Regions from separate parts of the Longispora urticae genome, predicted to be linked through region 1. Evidence: riboswitches for the same ligand, from Rfam matches in the RefSeq annotation. Region 1 holds a riboswitch; each other region holds the start of a gene.
What was found. Region 1 has a riboswitch for cobalamin ahead of PT931_RS14735 (ribonucleoside-diphosphate reductase subunit alpha). Riboswitches for the same ligand answer to the same signal wherever they lie in the genome.
Positions count from the first base shown of each region.

Region 2: another riboswitch for cobalamin. It lies ahead of PT931_RS25525 (ABC transporter substrate-binding protein); the one in region 1 lies ahead of PT931_RS14735 (ribonucleoside-diphosphate reductase subunit alpha).
Region 3: another riboswitch for cobalamin. It lies ahead of PT931_RS21235 (CbtB domain-containing protein); the one in region 1 lies ahead of PT931_RS14735 (ribonucleoside-diphosphate reductase subunit alpha).
Region 4: another riboswitch for cobalamin. It lies ahead of PT931_RS13940 (LPXTG cell wall anchor domain-containing protein); the one in region 1 lies ahead of PT931_RS14735 (ribonucleoside-diphosphate reductase subunit alpha).

Region 1 covers NZ_JAQZSH010000023.1:163,635-171,023, forward strand. The annotation lists gene PT931_RS14730 (alpha-L-fucosidase) at 1-1,232, opposite strand, end outside; cobalamin riboswitch at 1,616-1,817, shown strand; gene PT931_RS14735 (ribonucleoside-diphosphate reductase subunit alpha) at 1,930-4,197, shown strand; gene PT931_RS14740 (ribonucleotide-diphosphate reductase subunit beta) at 4,254-5,249, shown strand; gene PT931_RS14745 (terpene synthase family protein) at 5,378-6,292, opposite strand; gene PT931_RS14750 (BTAD domain-containing putative transcriptional regulator) at 6,485-7,389, shown strand, end outside.
Region 2 covers NZ_JAQZSH010000036.1:15,550-22,938, reverse strand. The annotation lists gene PT931_RS25535 (HelD family protein) at 1-2,020, shown strand, start outside; gene PT931_RS25530 (hypothetical protein) at 2,121-2,903, shown strand; cobalamin riboswitch at 3,023-3,238, shown strand; gene PT931_RS25525 (ABC transporter substrate-binding protein) at 3,363-4,925, shown strand; gene PT931_RS25520 (ABC transporter permease) at 4,925-5,869, shown strand; gene PT931_RS25515 (dipeptide/oligopeptide/nickel ABC transporter permease/ATP-binding protein) at 5,911-7,389, shown strand, end outside.
Region 3 covers NZ_JAQZSH010000031.1:4,530-11,918, forward strand. The annotation lists gene PT931_RS21210 (ABC transporter permease subunit) at 1-758, opposite strand, end outside; gene PT931_RS21215 (ABC transporter ATP-binding protein) at 748-1,650, opposite strand; gene PT931_RS21220 (GbsR/MarR family transcriptional regulator) at 1,716-2,228, shown strand; gene PT931_RS21225 (TDT family transporter) at 2,292-3,464, shown strand; gene PT931_RS21230 (CbtA family protein) at 3,514-4,251, opposite strand; gene PT931_RS21235 (CbtB domain-containing protein) at 4,251-4,487, opposite strand; cobalamin riboswitch at 4,520-4,717, opposite strand; gene PT931_RS21240 (MFS transporter) at 4,750-5,985, opposite strand; gene PT931_RS21245 (GntR family transcriptional regulator) at 6,246-7,037, opposite strand.
Region 4 covers NZ_JAQZSH010000022.1:269,591-276,979, forward strand. The annotation lists gene PT931_RS13935 (hypothetical protein) at 1-722, opposite strand, end outside; gene PT931_RS13940 (LPXTG cell wall anchor domain-containing protein) at 719-1,891, opposite strand; adenosylcobalamin-variant (AdoCbl-variant) riboswitch at 1,975-2,047, opposite strand; gene PT931_RS13945 (S8 family serine peptidase) at 2,113-4,299, opposite strand; gene PT931_RS13950 (low temperature requirement protein A) at 4,308-5,423, opposite strand; gene PT931_RS13955 (hypothetical protein) at 5,479-5,799, opposite strand; gene PT931_RS13960 (TetR/AcrR family transcriptional regulator) at 5,804-6,391, opposite strand; gene PT931_RS13965 (DUF3995 domain-containing protein) at 6,431-6,880, shown strand; gene PT931_RS13970 (metal-sensitive transcriptional regulator) at 6,993-7,283, opposite strand; gene PT931_RS13975 (S8 family serine peptidase) at 7,377-7,389, opposite strand, start outside.

The DNA of each region.
Region 1 (7,389 bases):
ACCGGCACGGCCGCCCCGGTTCTGCGGATCTTCGCGCCGGTCACCCCGAACGGGGCCAGGGCGCTCAGGTGCAGCGCCGCGCCGCCGGTCGGCCAGGTGTACACCGAGGCGTAGAGCTTGTCGCCGTTGCGGCTGACGACGCCCCAGGAGGGCTTGGAGACCAGGCCGGTGTAGCTCGCGCCGTACACGGCCGGGCCGTTGGCGGCGAGCCAGTCGCCCATGCCCCTGAGCCGGTCGACCGAGGTCTGCGGGATGACGCCCCGCTCGTCCGGGCCGACGTTGAGCAGGTAGTTCCCGCTGCTCGCCGCGATGCCGACCAGGTTGCGGGTCAGCTGGGTGGTGGACTTGAAGTTCGTGTCCCAGGCAGCGAACCCCCAGGTGCCGTTGATCGTCATGCACGACTCCCAGAGCTGGGCGTCGGTCGGGGTCGCCGGGATCTCCTGCTCGGGGGTGCCGAAGTCGCCGTCGTTGACCCGGCGGGTACCGACCCGGTTGTTGACGATCGTGTTCGGCGACAGCCCCCGGACGTACTCCTCCAGCTTCGTGCCCTCCGCGGCGGTCCACGGGGCCTCCCACTCGCCGTCGAACCACAGCTCCGCAATGTCGCCGTAGTTGGTGAGGAGTTCCCGCAGCTGGGCCTTCATCCGGGTCAGGTAGGCCTGGTAGTTGGCGCTGCCCGGCTGGGCGTCGGGGTCGTGCCAGTCCCAGATCGAGTAGTAGAACCCGAGCTTGACGCCCTGGGCGCGGGCGGCCGTGGCCAGCTCGGCCAGGATGTCGCGCTGGAACGGGCTGCGGTCGTGGATGTTCCAGGTGTTGACGGCGGTGGGCCACATCGCGAAGCCGTCGTGGTGCTTGGCCGTGATCACGATGTACTTCTGCCCGCCGTTCTTCGCCGCGCCGACCACCGCGTTCGCGTCGAACCCGGTCGGGTTGAACGTGGCGGCCTTCGCCTCGTACTCGTTCCACGGGATCGCGCAGGTGCGCCTGATCCACTCGGCGTCGCGACACACCGTGCCATTCGACCGGGTGTACTCGCCCCGGTACGCGCTGTACAGGCCGAAGTGGATGAACATCCCGAAGTGGTCCGTCCGCCACCACTGGGTGCGGGCGGAGCTGAACGGGTCGTCGGGGGCGTGGTTGTCGCCGGGCGCGGCGTGCGCGGGGGCGGCGGCGAGCAGGACGAGGGTGAGGGAGAGGGCGCTCAGGAGCGCCAGGACCGATCTGAACCGCATGACGGCCTCCGGGGAGAGATCCGATGACCACGCTATAGTGGCGATGATAACCGTCGATGTCAACGGGAGGTTACCGGGAGATTTCGGCCTCAGTGGACAATGCCGGGTCGAAGAGATCCGATGTCAAGGGTGCCCATCGCAGGACGGCGCTCTGGCGGCCCGGCACGCCCGGAGGAGGTCCGCGGGCGCCGGCCGGCTCGGGCCTCAGCCCCGACCGGAGGAGTCCCGCGGCCCGGCCCGCGCCGTCACCCGGCGCCGCGCGCGACCGCCCGGCGGGACGCGCCCGGCCTGCGCGTGTCGACACGCCGTCCGACCTCGCCCTGGCACCATGCGACACGACACCCCAACACTCTGTGTCTTTGCATGGCGCGTTCCACTAGATGTAGTGTCATGCCGTTGTTGGTGCACAACCCCGCCAGGGGACGTGCGGCAAGAGGGAACCCGGTGCGACTCCGGGACTGCCCCGCAGCGGTAAGTGGGAACGACCGCCGTCATCGAGCACTGGAGCGATCCGGGAAGCGACGGCCAGTAGGCGCGAGGACCATGCCCACGAGTCCGAAGACCTGCCAATGACGCGCGCACGGGAGCCGTGCGCGCATGTCCCGGGCCTCGTGGGCGGGCCCCGGCGGACAGCGGCCCCGTGCGTGCCGCCGTCGCCGCCTGCCCCGGAGTCCTCGTCTTTTCGGGTGGGAGAGCGATGACCGCAGTGCTGAACACGCCGGCCGAGGCAGTTTCCAGGGCCGCCGAGGGCCTCGCAGGGGTCGACCCCGGCCGGGTGGTACCCAACCCGTGGCCGGGCGCGACGGAGGCAGAGCTGCGGATCCGGGCCATCGAGATGGCCGCCGCCCTGGTCGCCGAGGAGCCGGCGTACTCGCGGCTCGCCGCCCGGCTGCTCGCCACGCACATCGCCGCCGAGGCCGCCACCGAGGGCGTGACCTCCTTCTCCGGGTCGGTGGCCGCCAGCCACGCCGCCGGCCTGCTCGCCAACACGATCGCCGGGTTCGTCGAGCGGCACGCCGACGAGCTCGACGCCGTGATCGACCCGGCGGCCGACGACCGGTTCGAGTACTTCGGCCTGCGGACCGTCTACGACCGGTACCTGCTCCGGCACCCCGAGACCCGCCGGGTCCTGGAGACCCCGCAGCACTTCTTCCTCCGGGTCGCGTGCGGGCTGGCCGAGTCCGTGGCCGAGGCCCGGGAGCTCTACGCGCTGATGAGCACCCTGTCCTACCTGCCCAGCTCCCCCACCCTGTTCAACTCCGGCTCGCGCCGCCCCCAGCTGTCCAGCTGCTTCCTGCTCGACTCGCCCCGCGACGAGCTCGAATCCATCTACGACCGGTACGCGCAGGTCGCGCGCCTGTCGAAGTACGCGGGCGGGATCGGCATCTCCTGGTCGCGGGTCCGCTCGCGCGGCTCCCTGATCCGGGGCACCAACGGGCACTCCAACGGCATCGTGCCCTGGCTGCGCACCTTCGACTCGTCCGTGGCGGCCGTCAACCAGGGCGGCCGGCGCAAGGGTGCCGCCTGCGTGTACCTGGAGACCTGGCACGCCGACGTCGAGGAGTTCCTGGAGCTGCGCGACTCGACCGGCGACGAGGCCCGGCGTACCCACAACCTGCATCTCGCCAACTGGGTGCCGGACGAGTTCATGCGCCGGGTCGAGGCCGACGCCCCGTGGTCGCTGTTCGACCCGAAGGAGGTGCCGACGCTGACCGACCTGTGGGGCGACGCCTTCGACACCGCCTACCGGGCCGCCGAGGAGGCCGGGCTGGCCGTCCGGCAGATCAGCGCCCGCGACCTCTACGGCCGGATGATGCGCACCCTCGCCCAGACCGGCAACGGCTGGATGACGTTCAAGGACCAGGCCAACCGGACCTGCAACCAGACCGCGAAGCCCGAGAACGTGGTGCACCTGTCCAACCTGTGCACCGAGATCCTCGAGGTCACCAGCGACGGCGAGACGGCCGTGTGCAACCTCGGCTCGATCAACCTGGCCGCGCACTGCGGCCCGGACGGCATGGACTGGGCCGCCCTGGACCGCACGGCCCGCACCGCCGTGACGTTCCTCGACCGCACCATCGACCTCACGTACTACCCCACCCCCGAGGCCGCCGAGACCAACCGGAAATGGCGGCCGATCGGCCTGGGCGTCATGGGCCTGGCCGACGTGTTCTTCCAGCTCAAGCTGCCGTTCGACTCGGCGGAGGCACTCGCGCTGTCCACCCGGATCGCCGAGCGGATCGCCCTCGCCGCCTACGACACGTCCGCCGCGCTCGCCGAGAAGCACGGCGCGCACCCGACCTACGCCGACACCCGGGCCGCCGCCGGGGTGCTGCACCCCGACCACTGGAACGCGGCCACGTCCGCCGACTGGGACGCCGTCCGGACCCGGGTCGCCCGCAGCGGGCTGCGCAACTCGCTGATGGTCGCCATCGCGCCCACCGCCACCATCGCGTCGATCGCCGGCTGCGCCGAGTGCATCGAGCCGCCGGTGTCCAACGTGTACAAGCGCGAGACGTTGTCCGGGGAGTTCCTCCAGGTCAACAAGTACCTGATCAGGGATCTGATGGGCCGTGGGCTGTGGACCCCCGCCCTGCGCGAGGCGATCCTGCGGGCCGAGGGCTCCGTGCAGGACCTGGACCTGCCGGTCGACGTCAAGGAGCTGTACCGCACGGCGTGGGAGGTGCCGCAGAAGGCCCTGATCGACCTGGCCGCCGCGCGCACCCCCTTCATCGACCAGTCCCAGTCGCTGAACCTGTTCATGGCCACCCCGACCATCGGAAAACTCTCCTCGATGTACGCCTACGCGTGGCGCGCCGGGCTGAAGACCACCTACTACCTGCGGTCGCGGCCGGCCACCCGGATCGCGCAGACGACGGTGAGCAGCGTGCCGACCATCGGGCCCGACGCGGACGCCGTGGCCTGCTCCCTGGAGAACCCCGAGATCTGCGAGGCGTGCCAGTGACCGCCACCGCCACCTCCGGCCAGCCGGCCGCTCCCACCTCGGACAAGGACCACCGCATGCTGCTCAACCCGGGTCTGGACCTGACCCTGCGCCCGATGCGCTACCCCGACTTCTACGAGCGCTACCGGGGCGGCATCCGCAACACCTGGACCGTCGAGGAGGTCGACCTCACCGGCGACCTGCCCGACCTCGCCTCGCTGTCCGCCGGGGAGCGGCACCTCGTCAACCGGCTCGTCGCGTTCTTCGCCACCGGGGACACGATCGTGTCGAACAACCTGGTCCTCAACCTGTACAGGCACATCAACGCCCCCGAGGCCCGGCTGTACCTGTCCCGGCAGCTGTTCGAGGAGGCCGTGCACGTCCAGTTCTACCTGACGCTGCTGGACACGTACCTGCCCGACGACAAGGACCGGGAGGAGGCGTTCTCGGCCGTCGAGCACATCCCCTCGATCCGGGAGAAGGCGCAGTTCTGCTTCCGGTGGATCGACTCCCTGCACGATCTCCAGGAGCTGCGGACGAAGGACGACCGGCGCAAGTTCCTCCTCAACCTGATCTGCTTCGCCGCCTGCATCGAGGGCCTGTTCTTCTACGGCGCCTTCGCCTACGTCTACTGGCTGCGCTCCCGCGGCCTCCTCGACGGCCTGGCCACCGGCACGAACTGGGTGTTCCGGGACGAGTCCATGCACATGGACTTCGCGTTCTCCGTCGTGGACGTGGTCCGCGCCGAGGAGCCCGACCTGTTCGACGACGACCTCGGCAAGCAGGTCGTCCTCATGCTGGAGGAGGCGGTGGAGGCCGAGCTGGCGTTCGCCGAGGACCTGTGCGGGGACGGGCTGGCCGGAATGACGGCCACCGACATGCGGTCCTATCTGGAGTACGTGGCCGACCAGCGGCTCGCCAGGCTGGGGCTGCCGGCGCGCTACGGGTCGGCGAACCCGTTCCCGTTCATGGCGTTGCAGGACGTGCAGGAACTGGCGAACTTCTTCGAGCGCCGGGTGACCGCGTACCAGACGGCGGTCGGCGGCACGGTCAGCCTGGACGAGGACTTCTGAGCCGCCGGCGCCTCTCACGCCGGTGAGGGGCACCGATCTCCGCGCGGGGGCGTCGGCCTCCGCGCGGAGACGCCCGGCTCCAGGTCGGGCGCCCAACTCCGGGACGGGGCCAGCTCCGGGCGGGGCGCCTAGCGCAGCTGGCCCAGGCGGTACATCCCGACGGAGACCCGCAGACTGTTCACCAGGGCCGCGCCCGCCCCGGTGTCGGCCAGCTCCCCCACCAGCCCGTCGTGGACCCGGACCTGCTCGTCCACCCGCGCGTCGACCGCCTCGCGCGTGACCGGCGCGCCGCCGGGGTCCGCCAGCAGCAGCGCGTTCAGCGTGCCCTCCCGCCGGTGCCGCTCGACGGACCGCAGGTCGTTGGCCAGCCGGATCGCCCGGCACGCCGCCCCCAGCGCCGGACCGAGGCGGTCGAGGGTGTCCGCCGACCGGCCGCCCAGGAGCAGCAGCAGCGCGAGTGCGAAGCTGCGGTAGTTGATGCTCCGGCTCGCGAACTCCAGGTACTCCGGCACCGTCGGCCGGGGCTCCGCGCCGGCCGCGACCCGCCGGCTCAGCAGCGCGTGCGCCAGGCTGCCGGCCGCGTCGTCGCGCAGCGCGGCGGACAGCCGGGGCAGGACGACACCGCCGCGGTCGTGTTCCCGCAGGTCGGCGACCAGGTCCGCCAACGTCTCCACGAGAACGTCCCCGTCGTGGCGGACGGGGACGTCCGGACCGTGGAGCGCCCGGTCAGGGCCGGATACCGCCAGCGCCCGGCCCACGCTCGCCTCCACCGCCCGGAGCGCGTCGACATCCGCCGCCGGATCGTCCATCCGGTTGTCGAACAGGAACGTCCACAGGCTGAACCGGACCAGGAGCTCGAGCCGTTCCACCCCGAGGCCGGGGGCGATGGCCGCCACCGTGAGGGCGAGGTTGTCGCACAGCTTCGGCCCGGAGACCCCGATCCGGGCGAGAGCCCACTCCCGGTTGTCCGCCGCGACCCGGGCCGCGTCGGCCTCGACCACGGGCCTTTCCCCGACGGGTACCAGCGACAGGACGGGGTTCATCGCGCACTTCCTTCCTGGGGGCGTGTCCCTCACGCAGCGGAACGGCCCGGCGGGCACCTGTCCGGTCACATCGTCGCTCATCCGGGGTCCCCGCGCCGACCGGCGTGGACGATCCTTGCCCCACCCGTACCCCCATGGTCGCGCACTTGATCGTGGGGCGTCGGATCCGTCCCGGCCGGTAGGGTGTGCGCCATGGAGTTCCGGCTGCTGGGTGCCATCGAGGCCCGGCGGTCCGGCCAACCGGTCCACATCGGACAGCGCCGCGAACGCCAGCTCCTCGCCGCCCTCCTGCTGCACCCCGGCCCGGTGCCCACCGACCGCCTCGTCGCCCTCCTCTGGCCGGACACCCCGCCCCGCGACCCCCGCTCCGCCCTGCACGCGCACGTCTCCCGGCTCCGCGGCGCCCTGGCCACCGGCGGGGTCCCGCTCACCCTCGACCCGCGCGGCTACCGGGTCGAGGCCACCGACGTCGACGTCCACCGACTCCGGGCCCTGCACGACCACGCGGTCGGCGTCCCCGACCCGACCGAACGGTCCCGGCTGCTCCGCCAGGCCCTCGCCCTGGACCGGGGCCCGCTGTGCGGCGCCGACGCCACCACCAGGCTCCGGGCACTCCTGCCGGGCCTCGACGACCTGCTGCTGTCGGCCCTCGAGGCCCGGATCGAGGCGGACCTCGCCTGCGGCCGGCACCGCGACCTCGGCCCCGAACTCGCCGCCCTCACCGCCCGGCACCCGCTCCGCGAACGCGCCGCCGAACTACGGATCCGCGCCGCCCACCGCACCGGCGACCGCGCGGGCGCCCTCGCCGGCTACGAACGGATCCGGTCGGCCCTCGCCGAGACCCTGGGCCTGGACCCCGGCCCCGAACTCCGCCGCACCCACGCCGCCGTCCTCCGCGAGACCCCCGCCGACTGGCCCACCCCCGCCCAGCTCCCGCCCCGGATCACCGACTTCACCGGCCGCACCGCCCAGCTCGCCACCCTCGACACCCTGGTCGCCTCCCCCGGGCCGGACACGCCCGCCGACGCGCTGGTCGGCTCCGGCCGGGCCGTCGTCCTGCACACCATCGCCGGCGTCGGCGGGGTGGGAAAAACAGC
Region 2 (7,389 bases), on a different contig from region 1:
CGGCCTGTGCTTCGGCCGCCTCGACCTCGACGACGGCACCGTCCGGCACATCGGCAGGATCGGGCTGTTCGACGCCGGGGGCGAGCACGCGCAGCTCCTGATGGACTGGCGCGCCCCGGCGGCCCGCTCGTTCTACCTGGCCACGGCCGCCGCGCCCGACGGGGTCCGCCGCCGCCGGCACATCCGCACCCAGGGCCGCTGGGTCACCGAACTCGACGACGAGGTCCTGGACCTGGCCGAGGCCGCCCGCGAGGACACCGAGGTCGGGATCGCCAGCGAGGCGGCGCTGTTCGCGGCCCTCGACGCCCGGCGGACCGGCCGGATGCGCGACATCGTGGAGACCATCCAGGCCGAGCAGGACGTGATCATCCGCTCGGACATGGGCGGGGTCCTCGTCGTGCAGGGCGGCCCCGGCACCGGCAAGACGGCCGTCGCCCTGCACCGGGCCGCGTACCTGCTCTACACGCACCGCGAACAGCTGTCCCGGCACGGCGTGCTGATCATCGGGCCGAACCCGACGTTCCTGCGGTACATCTCCCAGGTGCTGCCGTCGCTGGCGGAGACGGGCGTGCTGCTGCGTACCCCCGGCGGCCTGTTCCCCGGCGTGACCGCCACGGCGGCCGAACCGGCGCACGTCGCCGAGGTGAAGGGCCGGCTCGTGCTGGCCGAGGTGCTGGCCGGGGCGGTCGCCGACCGGCAGCGCGTCCCCGACGAGCCGATCGAACTGACCTACGACCGCGAACCGCTCTGGCTGGACCCGGTCACCTGCGACCGGGCCCGGACCCGCGCCCTGGGCACCGGCCGCCCGCACAACCTGGCCCGCGCGGTGTTCGCCGACGACGTCCTCGACGCCCTGGTCCGCCAGGCCGCCGACCGGATCGGCGCGGACCCGCTGGGCGGCGACAACCTGCTCGGCCCGGCCGACCTGGTCGAGATCCGCGAGGAGCTGGCCGCCGACCCGGAGGTGGCCGCGACCCTGGAGGAACTGTGGCCGGACCTGACCCCCGAACGCCTGCTCGCCGAGTTCTACGCCGACCGCGACCGGATCGACATCGCCGCCGGTGACCTGCTCACCCCCGCGGAACGTCTGTCGCTGTACCGGCCCGGCGGCGGCTGGACCCCCGCCGACGTGCCCCTGCTGGACGAGGCCGCCGAGCTGCTCGGCGAGGAGGAGGTCGTCGAGGTCGCCGGCCCGGCGGTCGACGCCGACTACGCGGAGGGCGTGCTCGACATCGCGCTCGGCTCCCGGTCCATCGACCTCGAGGACGAAATCGACCCGGAACTCCTCCTCGCCGCCGACGTCGTCAACGCGGGCCAGCTCGCCGAACGCCAGGAGGACGCCGAACGGCTCACCGCGGCCCAGCGCGCGGCGGCGGACCGGACCTGGGCGTTCGGGCACATCATCGTCGACGAGGCGCAGGAGCTGTCCCCGATGACGTGGCGGCTCCTGATGCGCCGCAGCCCCAACCGGTCGATGACGCTGGTCGGGGACGTGGCCCAGACCGGCGACCTGGCCGGCACGGCCTCCTGGCAGGACGCCCTCGGCAGGTACGTGGCCGAGCGCTGGCGGCTCGCCGAACTGACCGTCAGCTACCGCACCCCGGCGGAGATCATGGCCGTGGCCGCCGACGTCCTCGCCGAACTGGATCCCGCGTTGACAGCGCCGCGTCCGGTCCGGTCGGTCGGGGTCGAGCCGTGGGTGGAGCAGACCGGCGACCTGGCGGGCCGGGTCGCGGCGCTGGTCGCCGAGGAGGGTGCGCACGGCCGGGTCGGGGTGATCGTGCCCGAGAGCCGGGCCGAGCTGCGGGCCGTCGGCGGCCGGGACCAGGTGCTGACCGTGCGCGACGCGAAGGGTTTGGAGTTCGACTCCGTGCTGATCGTGGATCCGCAGGCGATCCTGGACGAGTCGCCGCGCGGGCACAACGATCTGTATGTGGCGTTGACGCGGTCGACGCGGCGGCTCGGGGTGCTGTGTCCCGGGGAGGTGCCGGAGGTGCTGCGGGCGCTCAAGCCGCGCTGACGGACGCCGGGCCGGAGGGTGTACGCCCTCCGGCCTCACTGGGACATCCTCGCTTCCTGGGGGTGCGCCCGGACCGGGGAGTGTCGGTACTGTGGCGGACATGGTCACGGTCTGGATCGGCGGCGGCACCGGCTCGGGGAAGACGACACTGACCCGGATCCTCGCCGGCCGACACGGCCTGCGGGTGTTCCCCGTGGACGCGTTCTGGCACAGCCACGAGGCCCGGTTGCCGGAGCCGGAGCGCAGCCCCGACGACCAGTGGCTCGGGCTGACCCCGGTCGAGCAGGCGGCCGAGTTCGAGGCGCTGGCCCGCAAGCGCTGGCCGCTGGTTCTCGCCGACCTGGCCGCCCTGCCACCGTCGCCGCCCGTGGTCGTCGAGGGGCCGCAGGTGCTGCCGGACCTGGTGCCGGACGGCGACGCGGCCGTGTTCCTCGTCTCCACGGCCCCGTTCCAACGCTCGGTGCTGGAACGCCGGCCGCTGCCGCCGACCGCCGACGCCCGGCAGGCGCTGGAGAACCGGATCGAGAAGGACCGGCTCCACGGGCAACGGGTGGTCGAGCTGGCCGCCGCGCGCGGCTTCCCGGTCGTTCCGGTCGACGGCACCCTGCCGGTCGAGGCGGTCCTGGTCGCCGTCGAGGACGCGCTGCCCGCTGTCGTCGGGCCCGAGGTCGACCCGGCCGACGTCCGGGCGGCGCGGCGCTGGGAGAACGGTGTGGTGGCCGACAACATCCGGACCTGGCTGGGTACGGCGCACGTCCCGCCCGTGGCGCCGACCGGCTATCCCTTCGCGTGCGAGTGCGGCGCGCGGGGCTGCCACGCCCAGGTGGTCCTGCCCCTGGCCGGTTACGAGGCCGCGACGCGCGTGGTCGCCCCAGGACACTGATGGCACGGCGCCGCGCGGAAGGCGCCCCGGGCCGTGCAGAGCATTGCGGACAGTGACGGACACTCCGCAAGAGGTGACGGGTGTGAGTCACTCGCTATCCCGGTCGGGGCGGGGTGTGTATGCTCCTGCTCGCCAACGGTACGCCCCCTCCCGCACGGCGGTGGCGTGGCAACAGGGAACCCGGTGTGAATCCGGGACTGCCCCGCAGCGGTATGTGGGAACGACCGCCGTCAACAGCACTGGGACGCCACGTCCTGGGAAGCGACGGCCACTAGGCAGCGTCTGTCGGCGCACCGCCCACGAGTCCGAATATCTGCCGTCGGTGCACGCGCCCAACGCGCGTGCCGGTTCCGGGTCTCGTGGGAGGGGCCTCGCCGACGCCGTGCCGCGCCCTGGGCCGGTTCACGCGTGGTCTCCCGCCGACCCGGCTTGCGTCGGATCTCGCGAGGGAGAGCGGCAATGCGGACAGGCAGTGGAAGCAGGCTTCTGATCGCCGTGCTCGGGCTGGCCCTGGGGGCCTCGGCCTGCACGGGTACGTCGACCGACAAGCCGGCGGACGGCAAGGTCACGACGTTGACGATCGCGACGAGTTTCGCGGTCAAGGATCTCGATCCGCTGGAGAGCGGGTTCTGGGCGCCGGAGTTCGGGTTCGGCGCGCTGCTGATGAAGCCGGTCGCCGGGGGCAAACTGGTCCCGTGGCTGCTGGAGTCGGCGCCGGCCCAGGCGGGTCCGACGGCGTGGACCCTGAAGCTGCGGCCGAACCTGACCTTCCAGAACGGCAAGCCGCTCGACGGGGCCGCGCTCGCCGCCGCGATGACGTTCAGCCTGACCGACAACAGTTCGGTGAAGCCGATGCTGCCGGGGGCGACCGTGAAGGCGGACGGGCCGTTGACGGTCACGCTCACCACGGTCAAGCCGACGTCGTACGTGCCGAGCCTGCTCGCCCACGAGTCGATGTTCCCGATCTTCGACCACGCCGGGTACCTGCCGGTGAAGGGGAAGCCGGCCGAGCTGATCGCGGCGAGGATCTGGTCGGGGCCGTACACGGTCACCGGGCTGACCTCGGAGGCGATGACGATGACGCCGACCCCCGGGTACACGGTGTCGGCGCCGAAGTTGGAGAGGCTGACCGTCCGGTTCATCCCCGACGCGCAGGCCCGGATCCTGGCCGTGCAGCACGGGGAGGCCGACCTGGCGCTGTACCCGCCGACGTCCGCCGCCCGGGAACTGCGGGGCCGGGCGGACGCGGTGTTCCTCAACCAGGCGGCCGGTACCGCCGCAGAGGGTTTCCAGCTGGTGCTCAACCCGCGCACCGGCCCGCTGGCCGACGTGGAGGTCCGCAGGGCGCTGTCGCACGCGATCGACTACGGCCAGCTCGCCACCCAGGTCATGAACGGGCTGTACGACACGTCGGTCGGCTTCTACCCGGCGTTCCTGCCGTACGCGGCGCGCAACCAGACGTTCGACGCGGCGAAGGCGGACCGGCTCCTCGACGCGGCCGGCTGGGCGAAGGACGCCGACGGTACCCGGGCGAAGGGCGGCACACCGTTGGCGTTCACGCTGCTCACGTACCCGCAGCAGCCGGACTCGAAGACCGTCGCGGTCGCGGTGCAGGCGCAGCTGAAGACGGTCGGGTTCACCGTCGAGGTCCGCCAGATCGACGACGTGACCGCCACGGTGAAGACCCCCACCGGCTGGGACGCGGCGGTGATGGGCAACGGGGCGATCGACTGGACCCAGACCGACCCGGTGACCCCGATCATCGCGAACTTCACCCCGGGCGGCGACAACAACTACGGCGGGGTCGACGATCCGGAGCTGACCCGGCTCGCGGGGCAGCTGGCGGAGACGTTCGACCCGGCGGCCAGGGACAAGCTGATGGCCCGGGTGCAGCAGATCGTGATCGAGGAGAAGGTGTACAGCCTGTACCTGTCGCTCAAGCGGGTACCCGTGGTGGCCTCGCCGACGTTGCGCGGCTACGCGGTACCGCCCGTGGGCCTGCTGTGGGTCGACGCGTACTGATGCGCAACACGGTCCTGCGCCGGATCGGCCAGGCCGTGCTGACCCTGCTGGTCGGCAGCGTCCTGGTCTGGGCGCTGCTGGCCCTGGCGCCGGGCGATCCGGCGCACCGGGTCCTCACGGCCAACGGGGTCGCGCACCCGACCGAGGAGCAGGTGCGGGCCAAGCGGGTCGAGCTCGGGCTGACCGGCGATCCGGTGACCCGGTACGGCCGCTGGCTGGCCGGCGCGGTGCGCGGCGACTTCGGCACGTCCTGGGCCACCAGCCGGCCGGTGGCCGACGAGCTGGGCCAGCGGCTGCCGGCCACGGTGCGGCTCACCGTCGTCGCGGTCGGACTGTCGCTGGCGGCGGCCCTGCTGCTCGGCACGGTCGCCGCCGTCACCGCGGGCCGGTGGCCGGACGCGGCGATCCGGCTGCTGTCCTCGGCGGTGCTGGTGCTGCCCGGTTTCGTGGTCGGGCTCGCGCTGCTGCACGTCGTGGTGCTGCGGCTGGGGCACTTCCAGATCATCACGGACGGGAGCTGGGCGACGGTCGGGCTGCCGGCGCTGACCCTGTCGTTGGGAACGGCCGCCGCGTGGTCGCGGCTGCTGCGCGCCGAGCTGCTGCGGGCCGGGGGCGCGCCGCACGTCGAGGTGGCCACGGCGCGCGGTGCGCGCAGGTCGCGGCTGCTGCTGGTGCACGATCTGCCGGGGGCGCTGGTGCCGTTCCTGACCGTGGTCGGGACCGGGGTGGCCGCGCTGCTCGGCGGGGCGCCGATCGTGGAGACGGTGTTCACGTGGCCGGGGGTCGGCCGGTACGCGGTGCAGGCCATCACGGCGCGGGACCTGCCGGTGGTGCAGGCGTACACCCTGCTGGCGATCGCGGTGTATGTCGCGGTGTCGCTGGTGGTGGACCTGGTCGCCGTCGCCGTGGATCCGCGGCTGGCCCGGGCGGGTGGGCGGTCGTGAGTCCGGCGTCCGTGCAGCCGCCCCGGGGCGGATGGCCGGCCATGACCCTGGGCATGTGGACCGGCGTCGGGATCGCGGTGGCCGTCCTCGCCCTCGCCGTCGCGGGCCCCGTCCTGCTCGGCGTGGACCCCGACCTGCCCGACTACGCCCACCAGCTCACCCCGCCCGGCGCGGAGCACTGGCTCGGCACCGACCAGTCCGGCCGTGACCAGCTGGCCCGGACGCTGGCCGGCCTGGGGAAGTCCCTCCAGGCGGTACTCGTCGTGTTCGCTCTCACCACGGTTATCGGGATCACCGTCGGCGGCCTGGCCGGCTACCTGGGCGGGGTCGTGGACGCCGTGGTCGGCCGGGTGATCGACGCGCTGCTCGGGCTGCCGTCGCAGATCATCGCGCTCGCGGTCGTGGGGGCGCTCGGCGTCGGTTCCACGCATCTGATCCTGGCGATCGTCGCGTCCGGTTGGGCGTATCCGGCCCGGATCGCGCGCGGCGCCGTGCTGGGCAGCGACCGCCGGCTCGACGTGACCGCCGCGCGGCTGGCCGGCATCGGCCGGATCCGGATCCTGTTCGGCCACGTGCTGCCCGGGGCGACGACGACGGTGCTGGTCGCGGCCACGACGACGGTCGGCGAGACCACCCTGACCCTGGCGGGCCTGTCGTTCCTCGGCCTGGGCGCCCAACCGCCGACCGCCGAGCTCGGCCAGCTGCTCGCCGACAGCCAGGGCTCCCTGGTCAGTTCCCCGTGGCTGCTGATCGGCCCCACGGTGCTGATCGCCGCGATGGTCGCGTCCGCGATGCTGGTCAGCGACGCCCTCCGCGACGCCGTCGACCCGCGCCCGCGCCCCACCCGCCTGCGCCGAACCCCACAGGTCAAGACCACACAGGACATTCCGGGGGTACTGAGCGCCACGGACCTCGTCGTCACCTACCCCGACGGCACCCGGGCCGTGCGCGGCGTCTCGTTGACGGTCGCCGCCGGTGAGTGCGTGGCCATCGTGGGCGAGTCCGGGTGCGGGAAGACCACCCTGGCCCGGAGCGTCCTCGGGCTGCTGCCCGCCGGGGTCACGCTCGGCGGCACCCTGGCCGTCGACGGCACCGACCTGGCCGGCCTCGACCGACGGGGCCTGCGCCGGCTCCGGGGCCGGGTGGTCGGCTACGTGGCCCAGGACCCGTACGCCGCCTGCGATCCGCTGCGTTCCGTCGGGCACCACGTCGGCGGGGCGTGGCGGCACCACGGCCGGCGGCCACCGCGCGGCGAGGTGGTGCGCCGGGTCGACGCGCTCGGGATCGCCGACGCCGCGCGGCGCCTCACCGAACGGCCGTACCGCTGGTCGGGGGGCATGTTGCAGCGGGCCACGATCGCGGCGGCCGGCGCGCACCAGCCGGTACTGACCATCGCCGACGAGCCGACCAGCGCCCTCGACGCGCACCTCGCCGACGACATCCTCGGCACCCTGCGCGGCTCCTGCCGGTCACTGCTGCTGATCAGCCACGACCTGCGCCTCGTCGCCCGGCACGCCGAC
Region 3 (7,389 bases), on a different contig from region 1:
AGCCCGATCCCGACGAGGACCAGCGACGCGGCGGCCAGGATCCCGGCGTCGGCCCACTGGAAGCCGTTCTTCAGCGGCGACCCGCCCAGGTAGTAGTAGAACGGGGACACGTTCCGGGTCCAGCCGAGGCCGAGCTGCGCCCCGAAGCTGTTCGCCGCGTAGGTGAGCACCCCGACGGCGGCCGTGGTCGCGAACACCAGCCCGCGCCGCCCCACGATGCTCCCCGCGCACAGCGCCAGCGCCCCGAACAGGATGCCCAGCAGGGCCAGGTTCAGGCACTGCGCGGCCAGATGGGTCACGGACACCGACCCCAGCTCCGCCGCGCCCCGGATCGCGACCAGCCCCGCGAACACCAGCACCGCGATCCCGGTCGACCCGGCGACCAGCGCCCCGAACCGTTGCAGCACCAGGCTCGTGCGGCTCAACGGGTGCGCCAGCAGCAGGTCGAGCTGGCCGGACTCCTCGTCCCCGGCGACGGCCCGCGCGCCGGTGGACGCGCCGTAGAACAACACGAGGAGGGGTACGACGATGCCGAAGGTGTTCGCCCCCAGGTACCCGGCGGCGGAGCCCAGGTCGTCGAGGTGGAAGCCCTCCTTCAACGCGTCGGGGAGGTTCTTCAACGCGTCGGCCATCGCGCCGCCGGACATGGAGGGGAAGAAGCTCGCGTACATCAGGGCGACCAGGGTCGTGCCCACCGACCAGCCCAGCAGGGAGCGCCGGGCGTCCCACAGGGTCTTCGAGAAGACGTTACGCGACATGGCCGGACCCCTCGTGCTGGTAGTAGGTGAGGAACAGCTCCTCGAGGTCGGGCTCCTCGCTGAGCAGCCCGGTGACGGTGTGCCGGGCGGCGGCCTTGACCAGCGCGTCCGGACTGCCGGCGACCCGGCAGGTCAGCACGTTGCCGTCCACGACCAGGTCGGTGACCCCGGGCAGGTCGAACTCCGCCGGGGCCACCGGCGCGTCGAACGTCAGCGTCACCGTGCGCACCGCGCGTTCGCGCATGTTCTCCACCCGGTCGAGGGCGACGAGCCGGCCTTCGCGCAGGATGCCGACCCGGTCCGCGACGGCCTGCACCTCGCTCATGATGTGCGAGGACATGAACACGGTCTGCCCGTTGTTGCGGGCCTCGGTGACCAGCTCCAGGAACGTGCGCTGCACGAGCGGGTCCAGCCCGGACGTCGGCTCGTCGAGGATCAGGAGCTCGGGGGCGTGCATGAACGCCTGCACCAGCCCGACCTTCTGCCGGTTGCCCTTGGACAGGCTGTGGATCCGCGCGGTGAGATCGAGGTCGAGCCGGTCGGCGAGCGCCGGGATCCGGGCGGCCGCGCCGTCGCCGCGCAGGGCCGCGAGGAACGCCAGGCACTCGCGGACGGTCTGCCGGCCGTCGACCACGAAGTCGCCGGCCAGGTAGCCGAGCCGGCGGTGCAGGGCGACCGCGTCGGCCCGGGGATCGAGGCCCAGCACGCGGGCGGTGCCGCCGGTGGGCCGGATCAGGTCGAGGAGGAGTCGGATGGTGGTGGACTTCCCGGCGCCGTTCGGCCCGAGATATCCAAATATTTCGCCACGCTGTACGTCGAGGGTGAGCTCCGTGAGCCCCCGCCGGCGTCCGTAGGTCTTGGCCAGCCCGTCGAGCTGGATCACCGTTTCCATAACTCGGACACTACTGAAGTTTCACAAACTTGTAAAGCTTCCGAAGCGTGTGGGAAGCTGGGATCATGACCGAGACCCGCCGGCCAGCTGACGCCGAGACCCGCCGCCCCGTGACCGCGCTGCACGACGCCGCCGAACGGCTCGCGCTCGTCTTCGTCGAGAACGGCATGCAACGCATGGCCGCCCGGGTCTTCTGCGCCGTCCTGTTCGCCGAGCGGGAGACCGTGACCGCCGGGGAGATCGCCGAACAGCTCGACGTGAGCGCCGGCGCGGTGTCCGGGGCGATCAAGACCCTGATCACCGTCGGCCTGATCCAGCGGGTGCCCGCGCCCGGCAGCCGCCGCGACCACTTCCGGTTCCAGACCGACGCGTGGGCCACCCTGCTGACCAGCAAGAACAACGTGCTCGACGTGATGCGGCAGGCCGCCGACGAGGGGATCGCGGCGGCCGGCATCGACAGCCCCGCCGGGGAGCGGTTGGCGGAGATGCGCAACTTCTACGCGTACATGCTCCAGGAGACGGAGCAGATGCTCGACCGTTGGCGCGAGTACGAGGCCCGGGGCCGAGCTATAGGGTAGCCCTATGTCCCGGTAGGCAACGGACACCTACCGACCTGCGGAAACGCGGCCGAGACTGGGTGCATGAGGAACTTCGGCCCGAACTGGTTCGCGTCCGTGATGGGCACCGGCATCGTCGCCACCTCGGCGGCCACCCTGCCGTACGCGGCCCCGGCCCTGCGCCCCGCCGCCGTCGCCGTCTGGTTCCTCGCGGCCCTCACCCTCACCGCCGTCACCACCGCCCACCTCAGATCCCGCCGCCGGGCCACCGGCACCCGGGGCGACCGCACGACGAAGGCGAACATCGCGGGCCACTCCCGCGCCGTGGCCTCCCCGGACCCCACCGCCGACGGGGGCCGGCCCGGATCCGATGTCGGCGGACCGGTCGACCACGCCGCCGCCCAGTTCTACGGCGCGCCCCCCATGGCCCTGCTGACCGTTGGCGCCGGCGCGCTCCTCCTCGGCCGCGACGTGCTCGGCACCGAACTGGCCGTCGCCGTCGACGCCGTACTGTGGACCGTCGGCACCCTGTTGGGCCTGGCCAGCGCCGTGGCCGTCCCGTACCGGATGATGAGCCGCCCCGGGCCGGCCCCGGCCTCCCCGACCTGGCTGCTGCCCGTCGTCGCCCCGATGGTCTCCGCGTCGACCGGCGCGCTCCTCGTACCGCACCTGCCCGCCGGCCAACCCCGCCTCGACCTGCTGCTCGCCTGCTACGCCCTGTTCGGGGTCAGCCTCGTCGCCACGCTCGCGATCCTGCCGCAGATCTGGGCCCGGCTGGTCCGGGAACCGCTGGCCGCCGCGGCCGTCCCGACCCTGTGGATCGTGCTCGGCCCGCTCGGCCAGTCCGTGACCGCCGCGAACCTGCTGGGCGACGCCGCGCACACCGCCGTGGCCGGCCCGACGGCGCACGCACTGGAGCTCTCCGGCCTGCTCTACGGCGTACCCGTCTTCGGCTTCGCCCTGCTCTGGATCGTGCTCTCCGGCCTGCTCACGGCGCGCGCGGCCCGGGCGGGACTGCCGTTCACGATGACGTGGTGGAGCTTCACGTTCCCGGTGGGGACCTGCGTGACGGCCGCGACGGGGCTGGCGCACCGGACCGGCTCCCACGCGTTCGCCGTGCTGGCCGTGGCGTTGTTCGTGCTGCTGGTGGCGGCCTGGGCCACGGTCGCGACCCGCACCGTGCACGCCCTGCTCCGCCCCGGGACACCCTCGGCCGGGACCGTCCCGCAGCCCCGGGTGCTGGAACACTCCCGCTGAAACGGGCGCGGCCCCCGTCAGGGAACCGCGCCCGCGGGCACTGCTCGTACTAGGAGGCCGCGACGGCCTCGGGAGCCTTGGCCCGGGCCGGAACGCGCAGCCCGGTCAGGCCGAGCACCGCGCCCATCCCGATCCACAGGATCACCATCGTGCCCGCCGCCAGGACCCGGAAGTCCCACAGCAGCTTCGGCGACACCTCGATCGCGTCCGGGTTGTTCGGCAGGATCACGAACATCAGCACCAGCGCCAGCACGGGTACCGCCGCGACGACCAGGTGCCGGACCGGGGTGGCCGCGCCCCGGCTGACCAGCCAGGAGTGCAGCAACAGCGCCCCGGCGACGGCGACGAGCCCCATCACCGTGGCGGCGAGCCAGGCGTCGGTCCGACCGTCCACCGTGTCGCCGTTGCCGACCCCGGGCGGGTTCGCCGGGTAGCGCAGGAACGGCAGCAGCCAGACGCCTACCAGGCCGGCCGTGGCGAGCCGCAGCGAACGGCCCCACACGTCGGTGTCGAGGTCGGAGCGGTGCACCAGGAAGTACACGAGGCCGAACAGGGCGCCGAGGGCCAGGCCGACGGCGAGCAGCGCCACCATGAGGCCGAAGTGCTGCTCACCCCGGGTGAACACCTCCTCGCCGACCTCGCCGGCCGCCGCCGAGCGGGCGGACTCGATGTCGACCGCCCGGTCCATGACCGGCTCGGCGACCAGCCGGGCGAACCCGCCCGCGAGCACACCGGCGGCGCCGCCGGCCAGGAGTCCCCGGCCGAGCAGCGACAGTACGGAGGCCATCAGTGGCAGGGGGCGCCGGCGACGTGCCGGGCGTCGTGGGCGAACTCGTGCACGAAGTTGCTGTCGAAGGACAACTTGCCGAGCAGCGGGGCGAGCAGCGCGCCCTGGTCGATGAACACCGCGTACAGCGTGAGCAGCGCGAACACGACCGCCATGGTGACGATGATCCCGTCGCGGACCGGGCGCAGGGCGGCTCCGGTGTCGGCGACGGCACCGGGAGTGGTCAAGGAAGCCATCTGGTACTCCTCCCCGGGGTGTCCCCGCCCCGGTATCGGGAGAACGACGGGTCAGTGTCCTGACTCCCGGATCGTCGTCACCCCTCGGCCTTCCCGCCCGTGGGGCAGTGGCCGCGTACGAGGGAGAACTCCCCGGTCACAGTGGCGGGACCGTCCCGGATTCACACCGGAGTTCCTGCGCACCGTCGTCTCATTGTTAATTTGTGCGCACCCAGCATCGACGCAGAGTGCTCCACAGTCAACCCGAACGTAGTGCTGTTCATCACATCCGAACGTGCGCGGATTCCCGTTCCCGGCCGAGCCTCCGCACGCCGCGCACGGCGAACAGCGCCAGCGCCGACGGCACCCCGACCAGCGTCATCACCATCAGCGTCGGATGCAGCCCGAACGCGTCGGCCGCGGGCCCGGCCAGCGCCATACCGACGGGCATCGATCCCACGGTGACGAGGAGATCGAACGACGTCACCCGCGACAGCGACCCCTCCGGAATGTGGGTCTGCAACGCCGTCTCCCACAACGTGAAGAACAACGACACCGCCACCCCGGTCACGCCCTCCAGCACCGCGATCACCACCAGCGACCCGCCCCCGCCGATGATCAGCGCCTGACACGACGCGACGGTCAGCGCGGCGGCCGCCACCAGCAGCGGACGGGCCGGCCGCCAGCGCAGCGCGATCACGTCGCCCACGATCGACCCGACCCCGAACGCGGCCACCACCACCGCCCAGCCCTTCGCCCCGCCCAGTTCCCGCTCGGCGAGCACCGGACCCAGGACGAAGACCGAGGGCAGGACGACCAGGTGGTACACGGCGGCGGCGGTCAGGGTCGACCACACCCAGGACCGGGTCCGCACCGCGCGGAACCCGTCGCGCAGCTCCGCCAGGAAGTTGCCGGCCTCCTCCACCGTCCCCGCCCGGGGCCGCAACCGGGCCAGGTACACCGCGCTGATCGCGAACGTCAGCGCGTCGACCGCGAGCGCCCCGCCCGGCCCGAACGCCACCACCAGCCCGCCCGCGACCGCCGGCCCCGCCACCAGCCCGGCCGACATCACGAACCCGCGCAGCGCGTTGGCCTCCTGCAACCGCTCCGGCGACACGGTCAGCGGCACGAGCCCGGACATCGCGGGACTGAAGAAGGCGTCGGCGGTACCGAAGATGCCCATCAGCACCACCAGGTGCCACACCCGCGCGTCCCCGGTGAACAGCAGCACCGCGGCCACCACCTGCGTGCCGCACCGCACGATGTCGGACACCAGCATCACCCGGTGCCGGGGCAGCCGGTCCGCCCACACCCCACCGACCAGCGTGAACAGCAGGAACGGCACCGTGGCCGCCGCGATCACCCAGCCCACGTCGGCCGCGCTCCCGCCGATGGACAGCACCGCGAACGGCAACGCCACGAACGTCACCCGGTCACCCAGGCTGGACCAGGCCTGCCCCGCGAACAGCAGCGCGAACTGCCTCTCCTCACGCAGGACGGCGGGCCACGGAATCCTCATGGCGGGATTCTCGCCGGCCCACCCCCACCGGGCCACCGGTTTAACCCCAGATCAACCCCCTCATCTGGGTACGGATCCCCGGGGCCTTCCGCGACGCCGGCACCGCGCCCGGCGGGTGCTGACCTGTGCCGGTCCGCGCGCGGGCGCCGGGGGCCGGCCCGGTCGGGGACCGGGGACGGAGATGTGGGAGAGGTGCCGATGCGCGGTGGTCGCCGCCCCACTCGTAGCCATATAAGGGTTTGGAGGGGTTGACCTGGGGGTCAGGCCAGGAAGACGTCGGGGCCGTCCGGGAGTTGGGCGCGCGGGCCCGGCACCTTGTAGTCGTCGGTGAGCAGCGTCGTCGGGCCCGGCCAGGTCGACTGGGTGACCTCGATGGTGCGCCGGTCCCCGTCGAACGCGGTGTGCAGCAGGGTCAGCACCGGGGTGTCGGCGCGGATCTGGAGCGTCTCGGCCTCCTCCCGGGTGGGCAGCCGGGCGCTGAGCTGGTCGGTCGCGTAGACGTAGCGCCGGCCGCTGGCCTCCTCCACCTCCTGGTAGAGCGGCCGGGTCAGCGGGGTCAGCCCGTCCAGCGGACTGCCCTGGACCTCGGTCGGCCGCAGCCAGCTCGCGCTGACCTCCACGACCTGGTCCTGGCTCGTGACCAGGGACCGCCGGACCAGCAGCTCCGCGCCGTCGGGCAGCCCGAACGCGCTGGCCACCTCGTGCGGGGCGGGGGAGCGGCCGACCAGGGTGACCTGCTGGCGGTAGTGCCCGTTGGGGTCGGAGTGGTAGCCGCGGGTGGTGCCGTAGCGGCCCCGGGCCAGGCGGGCCAGCTTGCGGCGCACGCCCCGGACATAGGTGCCGGAGCCGGGCCGGGTGATCAGCAGCCCCTCGATCCGCAGCTGGTCGATCGCGCGCTGGGCGGTCTGTTTCGCCACGCCGTAGATCTGGCCGATGTCGGGGATGGACGGCAACTTCTCGCCGGGACCCCAGTCACCGTGCTGGATCTTGGCACGGATCTGGTCGGCGATCTGGCGGTGGGGCCACTCGGCGGCCCCGGGGTTGACGGACACGGGCGCCTCCCTCGCAGGTTCCTAGGATGCCACAGATGTGTGACCGATGCCACGACGCAAGGGATTTCTCCCTATCGGTGGGTGGACAACCGGCCATAGCGTGGCCGTACCGCCGACCCTCGGCGTGACCTCCACCGCGCCGGGGCGTCAGGTCCCCGGCGGGCCGGGCCGGGCCTCGCGGGCGGTGCGGGTCCCGGCCCGTGGGCTGGACGTTCACTCGGCTGTCAGGGGTCGGTCAGGTGACGTTCCGCAACGTGCTGTCCGACCGGGACACCGTGGTCGGCGTACGCCACGGGTGGGTGGCGCGCGATACCACTCTGAGGGGGGTGGGAGGAGGGGACGGGTCCCGACC
Region 4 (7,389 bases), on a different contig from region 1:
CGACGCTTGACCTGCCAGAACGCGAGCCCGCCGAGGACGAGGACCGCGAGCAGGCCCAGCTGCCAGGGGAGCCCGGCGGATTTCTCCGACTTCGGGGTGGCCGCGGCGGGGGTGGGGGTATTCGACCCGGGCACGGTGGCCGGCGCCCCCGAGGGCTCCGGGGTAGCGGCGGCGCTGGGGCCCGCCGAGGGTGCCGCTGACTGCGGGCCCGGTGCGGTGGTGCCACCCGGCTGCGGGTGCCCGGGGCCGGCGGTCGGCGCGGGCGGCACGGGTACCGGGGGCGGCGGGGGAGCGGGCGCGGCCGGGGGCGCGATGCCGGGGCGGCGGCCCGCGCCGAACGCCCAGCCCTCGACGCTGCCGGCCGGCGGGTCGTAGCTGCCGGCGCCCTCGTCGCTGTATGTCCACGAACCGCCCGGCTGGGCGTGGTAGTAGGCCCAGTAGGCGTCCTTGGGCGCGCCGTTGCACGGGTCGGGCCGGCTGTTGAGCTGGCAGATCAGTCCGGCCTGCCGGGGCACGAAGCTGTAACCGAACCCGGCCGACTCCAGTGCCTGGAGGCCGGTCCCCGGATCGCCGCCCGCGCACCGGGTCTGGACGCCGCCGCCCAGGGAGCCGAAGTCCACGACGACGGTGACGCCGGAGCAGGCGGCCCGCGCCGGGGCCGCCGGGACGACGACCGCCGCCGCGACCAGGGCCGCGGCGGCGAGCAGTCGTCGGAGGGTCACGCCGAGCGCCGACGCCGGGCCAGGGCCACGGTGCACGCGCCGAGGGCCAGCATGGCCGCGCCGGCCCAGGCGAGCAGCGACGCGGGCGAGCCGGTGACGGGCAGGACCGGGCCGGCGGTCGGGGTCGGGGTGGCGGTGGCCGGCACGGTGCAGTCCAGGCTCGGCGCGGCGGCCGCGATGTCCTTGTTGCTGACCGTGTTCAGCGAGCCGTTCGCGAGGCCGAACAGCGCGCCGGCCGTGGCCCGGGGGGCCTTGCCGGCGGTGAACGTGCCGTCGAACGTGATCGCGCCGCGCTGGTCGGCCGGACCGGCGCACCCGATCTGGAGGCCGGTCAGGTAGGTGGTGGCCTTGGTCGCGGCGGCGGTGCGCTGCCCGGTGCGCAGGGCGGCCAGGGCGTTGCCGGTGCTGTTGGCGTTGACCGGGTTGTCCTTGTCCGGCACGGCCGCGCCGGAGGTGAACCCGCCGTTGGCCTGCTGGCGGGCGGTCAGCCAGTCGAGGGCCTTGCCGGCCTCGGTGGACTTCCCGGCGGCGAACAGGGCCTGCACGACCAGCCCGGTCGCGTCGACGCTGCCGGTGCACGTGGGCTGCGCGAAGTCCTGCGGGAAGCCGCCGTCGGGGCACTGGCTGCCGACCAGGAACTCCACGGCCTTGGCGGGGGCCTTCCCGGGGGTACGCTGCAGCGCGATCACGGCCAGCGACTGGCTGAACGTGTTGCTGTAGTTGCCGTACTCGGACCTGTCGGAGTAGCGGCCCGAAGCCTCCTGGAGCGCGGCCAGCTCGGTGAGCAGCTTCCGGCCGCCGACCGCCTCCGGGTCCTTGCCCTGGGCGAGCGCGAGGAGCGCGAGCTTGGCGTGCGCGCCCGCGTAGGACTCCTTGGCGCCGTCGCCGATGTAGTTCGCGACGCTGTCCGGCTTGACCAGCCACGCGGTGGCCTTCGCGGCGGCGTCGCCGGCCACGCCCACGGCGTCGAAGGCGAGGACCGCGTCGATGGTCAGCCCGGCGTCGTCGTAACCGGAGGACTGCAGGCGCTCGCCGTCCTTGAGCTGCGTGGTGAGCCACCCGGCCGCGGCCTGGTTCGCGTCCTTGGTGACGGGTGCCGCCTGGGCGGGGGCAGCGAGGCCGAGGCTGAGGGCCACGGCGGCGACCGGTACCAGAAGGGTTCTGCGCACGAGGGGGCCTTTCTGTCCGGGTCCATGATGGATCCCGGTGCCCCGGGCGCCACCCCGTAGACCGCGACGGGAGGGATGCGACGTGACCGGCGGGTGCTCGGGCTCTACCGTTGCGGGTCAGCGCCGGAGTTTCACCGGACTTTCCCCACGCGGTCACGTGGTGCTGCTGTGGGTCAGTGTTCCGAGCCCGGCATACCCGTGTCAACCAGGCATGTTGTGGATCACGTCCCCGCCCTGGCCATCGACACCGCTGCATATGCGTCCACAATGCCAGGGTTGCCTACTTTGCCGCATTTACGGCGCTGGAAGAGCAGATGCGACGGCGGGGCCGGCTCCGTGGGCCGCGCGGTGGCGGTGAGGATCTGCCGGGTCCGGGCCAGGTCCCCGACCAGCGCCGGGTTCGCCGACCACATCAGGGCCACCACCCCCGCCACGAGCGGCGCCGACATCGAGGTGCCGAACGCGGTGCCGTAGCCGCCGCCGGGCCGGGCGAGGACCACGTCGGTACCCGGAGCGAGAATGTCCGGTTTGATCAGCGGCCCGACCGGTCCCTGGCTGGAGTACGGCGCGACCTGGTCCTGCTCGTTCGTGGCCCCCACCGTGACGACCTGCGGATACGTGGCCAGTGGTTCGGTGATGCTCCGGCAGAACGGCCCCGAGTTGCCGGCCGCCGCGGTCACGAACACCCCGGCGGCCTCCAGGGCCCGGGCCGCCGGGTACAGCGACTGCGGGTCACAGCCCTCCTCGTCCGTGCAGTCCCACGAGTTGGTGAGGATCCTGGCCCCGCGCGCCGGATCGCCCCGGAACGGGTCCCCGCCCGCCGGGAACGGCGCGAACACGAACTGGAGGCAGTCGAGGTGCAGCCCGGGGCTGGCCATGTTGCGGGCCGTGTTCGAGCAGCCGATCCACTGCGCGTCGGGGGCCACGCCGACCCCGCCCCGGCCGACCGCGAGGCTGGCGGTGCCGGTCCCGTGGCCGTCGAGATCGGTGGGCCGCGCGGAGTGGTACCAGGGGTCGTACCAGGAGTCGGGCCCGCCCCGGTAGCCGTCGGCGAGCGCCGGGTGGGTGGCGTCGGCCCCGGTGTCGACGTGCCCGACCAGGGTGCCCGCGCCGCGTACCCCGAGGTCGCGCCAGACCCGGTCCGCCCCGATGGCGCGGATGTCCCAGGTGGGGCCGTCGGGCGGGCCGAGGGTGCCGCCCGCCGGCGCGCCGCGCTGCCAGATCGGGCGGAGCCGCTGGCTGATCAGGACCCGGGCGACGTCGGGGCGGGCGGCCAGCCGGAGCCGCAGGACGGGGCCGCCGTCGAGTTCGATGGCGTTGACCAGGTAGTACGGCGTGAAGGGGATGTGCCGGTCGCGCAGGGTCCCGCGCAGTTCGGCCTGGCTGGCCTCGGCGGTGTCGACGAGCTTGCGGTGCACGGCGGCCGGCCCGGACAGGCCCCCGAGATCCGCCTGCGCCTTCATGATCACGAAGAGCCGGTTGCCGTAGAAGTCGGGGTTGCCGAGCAGGGTGTACGCGCAGCCGGCGACCACGGTCATCACCAGCGCGGCGGCGAGCCCCCGCTTCAGGGTGCGGGGCAGCACGAACGCGGCCATCGCCGCCAGCGCCAGGGAACACAGCGCGGACACGATCCCGTAGAACAGCACGTCGGAGAACCCGAGGACGAAGTTCAGCTCCTCGGGGTCCACGAAGGCCAGCGGTCCGAGGGCGGCGATCGCGACCAGCAGCCAGGTGTGCCGCAGCCGGGCGGCGACATAGCCGAGCGGCGGCAGGACGAGCAGTTCGAGGATGTTGACGCCGAACGCGCCGACCCCGGCCGCCAGCACGCACAGCGCGACCCCGGCGACGGTGCCCGCGACGAGCTGGTCGGGGCCGTACGCGGCCCAGAACCGGCCGTCGAGCACCGACCGGGCGAGCGCGCCGGTCGCGATGCCCGCGAGCACCGCCATCAGGGTCTCCAGCCGCCCGCCGAGCGCCCCGAACACCAGCCAGGGCAGCAGGCAGGTGAGCCCGACGGCGACCGCCCAGCCGCTCGGCCGGCCCTCGGGGCTCGTCCAACCCCGGAACAGCCGCACCCCGAAGGCGACCAGGCCGGTGATCACGGCGAGAGAACCCAGGGACAGTTCGTCGTGCGGGATGGGTACGAGCCGGGCCAGCCCCATCAGAGCCAGCGCCGCGGCGGCGGTCGCCCAGATCTGGCCGGCCATCCGGGCGGGCGCGGTCCGGCCCCGCTGGGACAGCAGCTCCGCCGGCGCGAACACCAGCACCGCGTTGACCAGGCAGAGCATCGCCCACACCCAGGACGGCGGGCGGGGCAGGCTGAGCGCGGCCGGGATCTCGTCGGCGATCCACCCGCCGATCTGGAGGACGCCGGTGACCAGGACGGCCCAGACCCCGACTCCCCGCATACGCGACATTATCCGCGTCGCAGCGCCACCACCGGCAACGTTCGGCCAGTCTCGACGATCCACGCCTCGATCCCGTTCACGGCGAGCAGCACGGCCGTGGCGAGCGCGGCGGTGCCGAACTGCGGCAGGTACGGCGCGGCGAACGCGAGCCCCACGCACACCAGCGCGCCGCCGAACCGGGGCCACAGGGCCGCGCCGAACATCCGCCACCGGGCGTAGCAGAACCCGAACAGGTAGAGCGCCACCCCGGGGGCCAGCAGGAGTTCGGCCGTCTTGTGCGGCACGTCGAACGGGTGCCCGACCGTCTTCTTCAGCCCGACGGCGATCAGGATGATGGCGAACACGTACCCGAAGTGCGCGACGCTGAACACCTGCCGGACGATCCGGGCCTGCACCGGGTCGGTCTCCAGCGCGTGCCGGACGGCGGGCGCGCCGTAGTGGAAGTACGTCCACCACAGCCCCACGGTCAGGACCAGCGCCAACGGGATCGTGGCCCAGTCCGAGGGCGCCCCGGTGGCCTGCCCGCCCACGGCCACGATGCTCTCGCCGAGCGCGATGATCACGAACAGCCCGAACCGCTCGGGCAGGTGCGAGGCCTCGTACCGGTGCCCCTTGACCTTGGGCCGGAACACGAACGGCCCGACGAACGCGGCCAGGAACCAGAACCCGAGCCGCCAGGGCCCGTCGAGGAGCGCGCCGACCACGTACAGCGGGCAGCTCACCAGCAGGGTGACCGAGAACGGGTCGAGGTGCCGGGCGCCGGTGATCCGGATCGCGGCGAGCCAGAGCAGCAGCCGGAGCAGGGCGTAGAACCCGACGAGGGCCAGCCCGCCCCACCGGCTGAACCCGTGCGGCGCGGCGACGGCCATGCCCAGCCCGCAGCCGGCCAGCGCGAACAGGGTCAGCCGACCGCGCGCCCCGTCGAGCCGGGCGCCGGTGAGGTTGCCGAGCAGGGTGACGCCGACCCAGCCCCACCACAGCGGGGCGAGCAGGAGCAGGGCCTCCAGGACGGCCACCGGGCCCCGGGCGGTGGCGAGGACGCCCGCGATCTGGGTGACGGCGAAGACCCAGACCAGGTCCAGGAAGAGCTCCGCCCACGTGACGCGCTGCTCGGTGAGATCCACTCGAAGATCATTACCGTGGATCCGTTCCAGGGCAAGGCGTTGCCGTGCCCTGGCGTCAGTTCACCGCGAACGTCTGCTTGGTACTGACCCGGCCGTCCGCGTAGCAGAGCTCGAAGCCTTCCTTGGCGGTGTCCCGGTTGATCCACATCCGGCACTCGGTCCCCGCGGGCGGGCTCGTCGTCTGGTCGGACGGCAGCCCGTCGCTCCCCATCAGTTTCTCGGCCTCGGAGCGCGTCTGGCCCTCCTGGACGCTGTCGTACGCGCTGCGGGTCGCGGTCGCCTTGTCGAAGAACTTGTAGAACACGAAGGCGCCGACGCCGCAGCAGATCAGGAGCACCACCAGGCCGATGATGAGGGCGATCACCCATTTCTTCATTTCATCAAGTTAAGTCCTCATTGCCCAGCCTCGGGGTCAATTGACCGAGAAGGTGATCCATGGCCGCCCGGTCCCGGGTGACCTCCGGGACGATGTCCGGTGCGGCGGCCCGCAGCTCCACCCAGCCCAGATACGCCGCGTACGCGACCACGCCCTGCCGGCGGGCCGCATCGGCCGGCATGCCCAGCTGCTGGTAGCACTCGGTCAGGTAGCCGATCCGCCGCTCGGTGACCCGGCGCAGCACCGGCCCGACGACCGGGTCGTGGGCGTGCGCCACGATCGACGGTTCGAGGTACACGTCGGACGGGCGGCGGTCCCGGAGCGCCTCGTGCAGCAGGGTACGCAGCCGGTCGAGGGGGTCCCTGATCCGCTCCATGGCCGCGATCATGTCCTCGGTGGCGAGCTGCTCCCAGAGTTCGAGGGCGGCGACGAGGAGGGCCTCGCGGTCGGTGAAGTGCCAGTAGAAGCTGCCCCGGGTCGCGCCCAGCACCTTGGCCAGCGGGTCCACCGCCACCGCCCCGAGGCCGCCCCGGCACATCGCGTCGAAGGCCGCATGAGTCCAGTCTTCCCTGGTCAGCCTGCGTTTAACCATGAGCCATACAGTACTGTATGGTTTTCCGTACACTGGTGTATGGAACGGAGTACCCCCATGATGATCTCCGGTGGGATCGCGGCCGTGGCGCTGGCGCTCGTCGCCGCCCTGCACGTGGTCTGGGCCTTCTCGCCGTGGCCGCTGGCCAGCCGCGCCGACTTCGCCCGGCTCGTGGTCGGCGTCCCGGAGGCCGGGCTGCCGTCCCGCCCGCTCACCCTCCTGGTGGCCGGCCTGATCGCCGTCGCCGGCTATCTGGTCGCGGCCCGCGCGGCCCTGCTCCCCGAGTTCGGACCCTCCTGGGCCTACGGGGTTGGCGCCTTCGTCGTCGCCGGAGTCCTCGCCCTGCGCGGCGCGGCCGGGCTCGTGTCCTCGGGGATGCGCGGCGGGGCGGCCCCGGACTTCAACCGCCTCGACCTGCGGTACTACTCCCCACTCTGCCTGCTGCTGTCCGGCCTGACCCTCTGGGCGGCCCTGCCCGCAGGCACCTGAACCCCGACCAGCGCAGCGAGTGTCGCGCTTGCCCCAACCTCGCCGTGACATGCGTGGGTCGTAGCGCGCAGCGCACGCCGCGAAGCCGTCGCTCCGGCTCATGCGGCGGGCGTCAGCCCCGCCGCATGAGCCGCGCGACGGCGGAGAGCATCTCGTCGGCCATCTCATCCGCCTTCCCCGTGGTCGCGCCCTCGTGCATGCAGTGCCGGGCGTGCCCGTCGAGCAGGCCGAGGCCCACCTTGTCGAGGGCGGCCTGGATGGCGGAGATCTGGGTGAGGACGTCGATGCAGTACCGGTCCTCCTCGACCATCTTCTCGATCCCGCGGACCTGGCCCTCGATCCGCCGGAGTCGCGCGAGGAGCTGGTTCTTGGTGGCGGTGTACCCGCGGGTGGGGGTGGTCATCCCCCCATACTACCCATACCCCCCGGGGGGTATTGACCCCGCGAATCCCCGGTCGGCGGACCTGGACAGGCCCGCCGACCGGGGACGCTCGCGCTACTTCACGCCG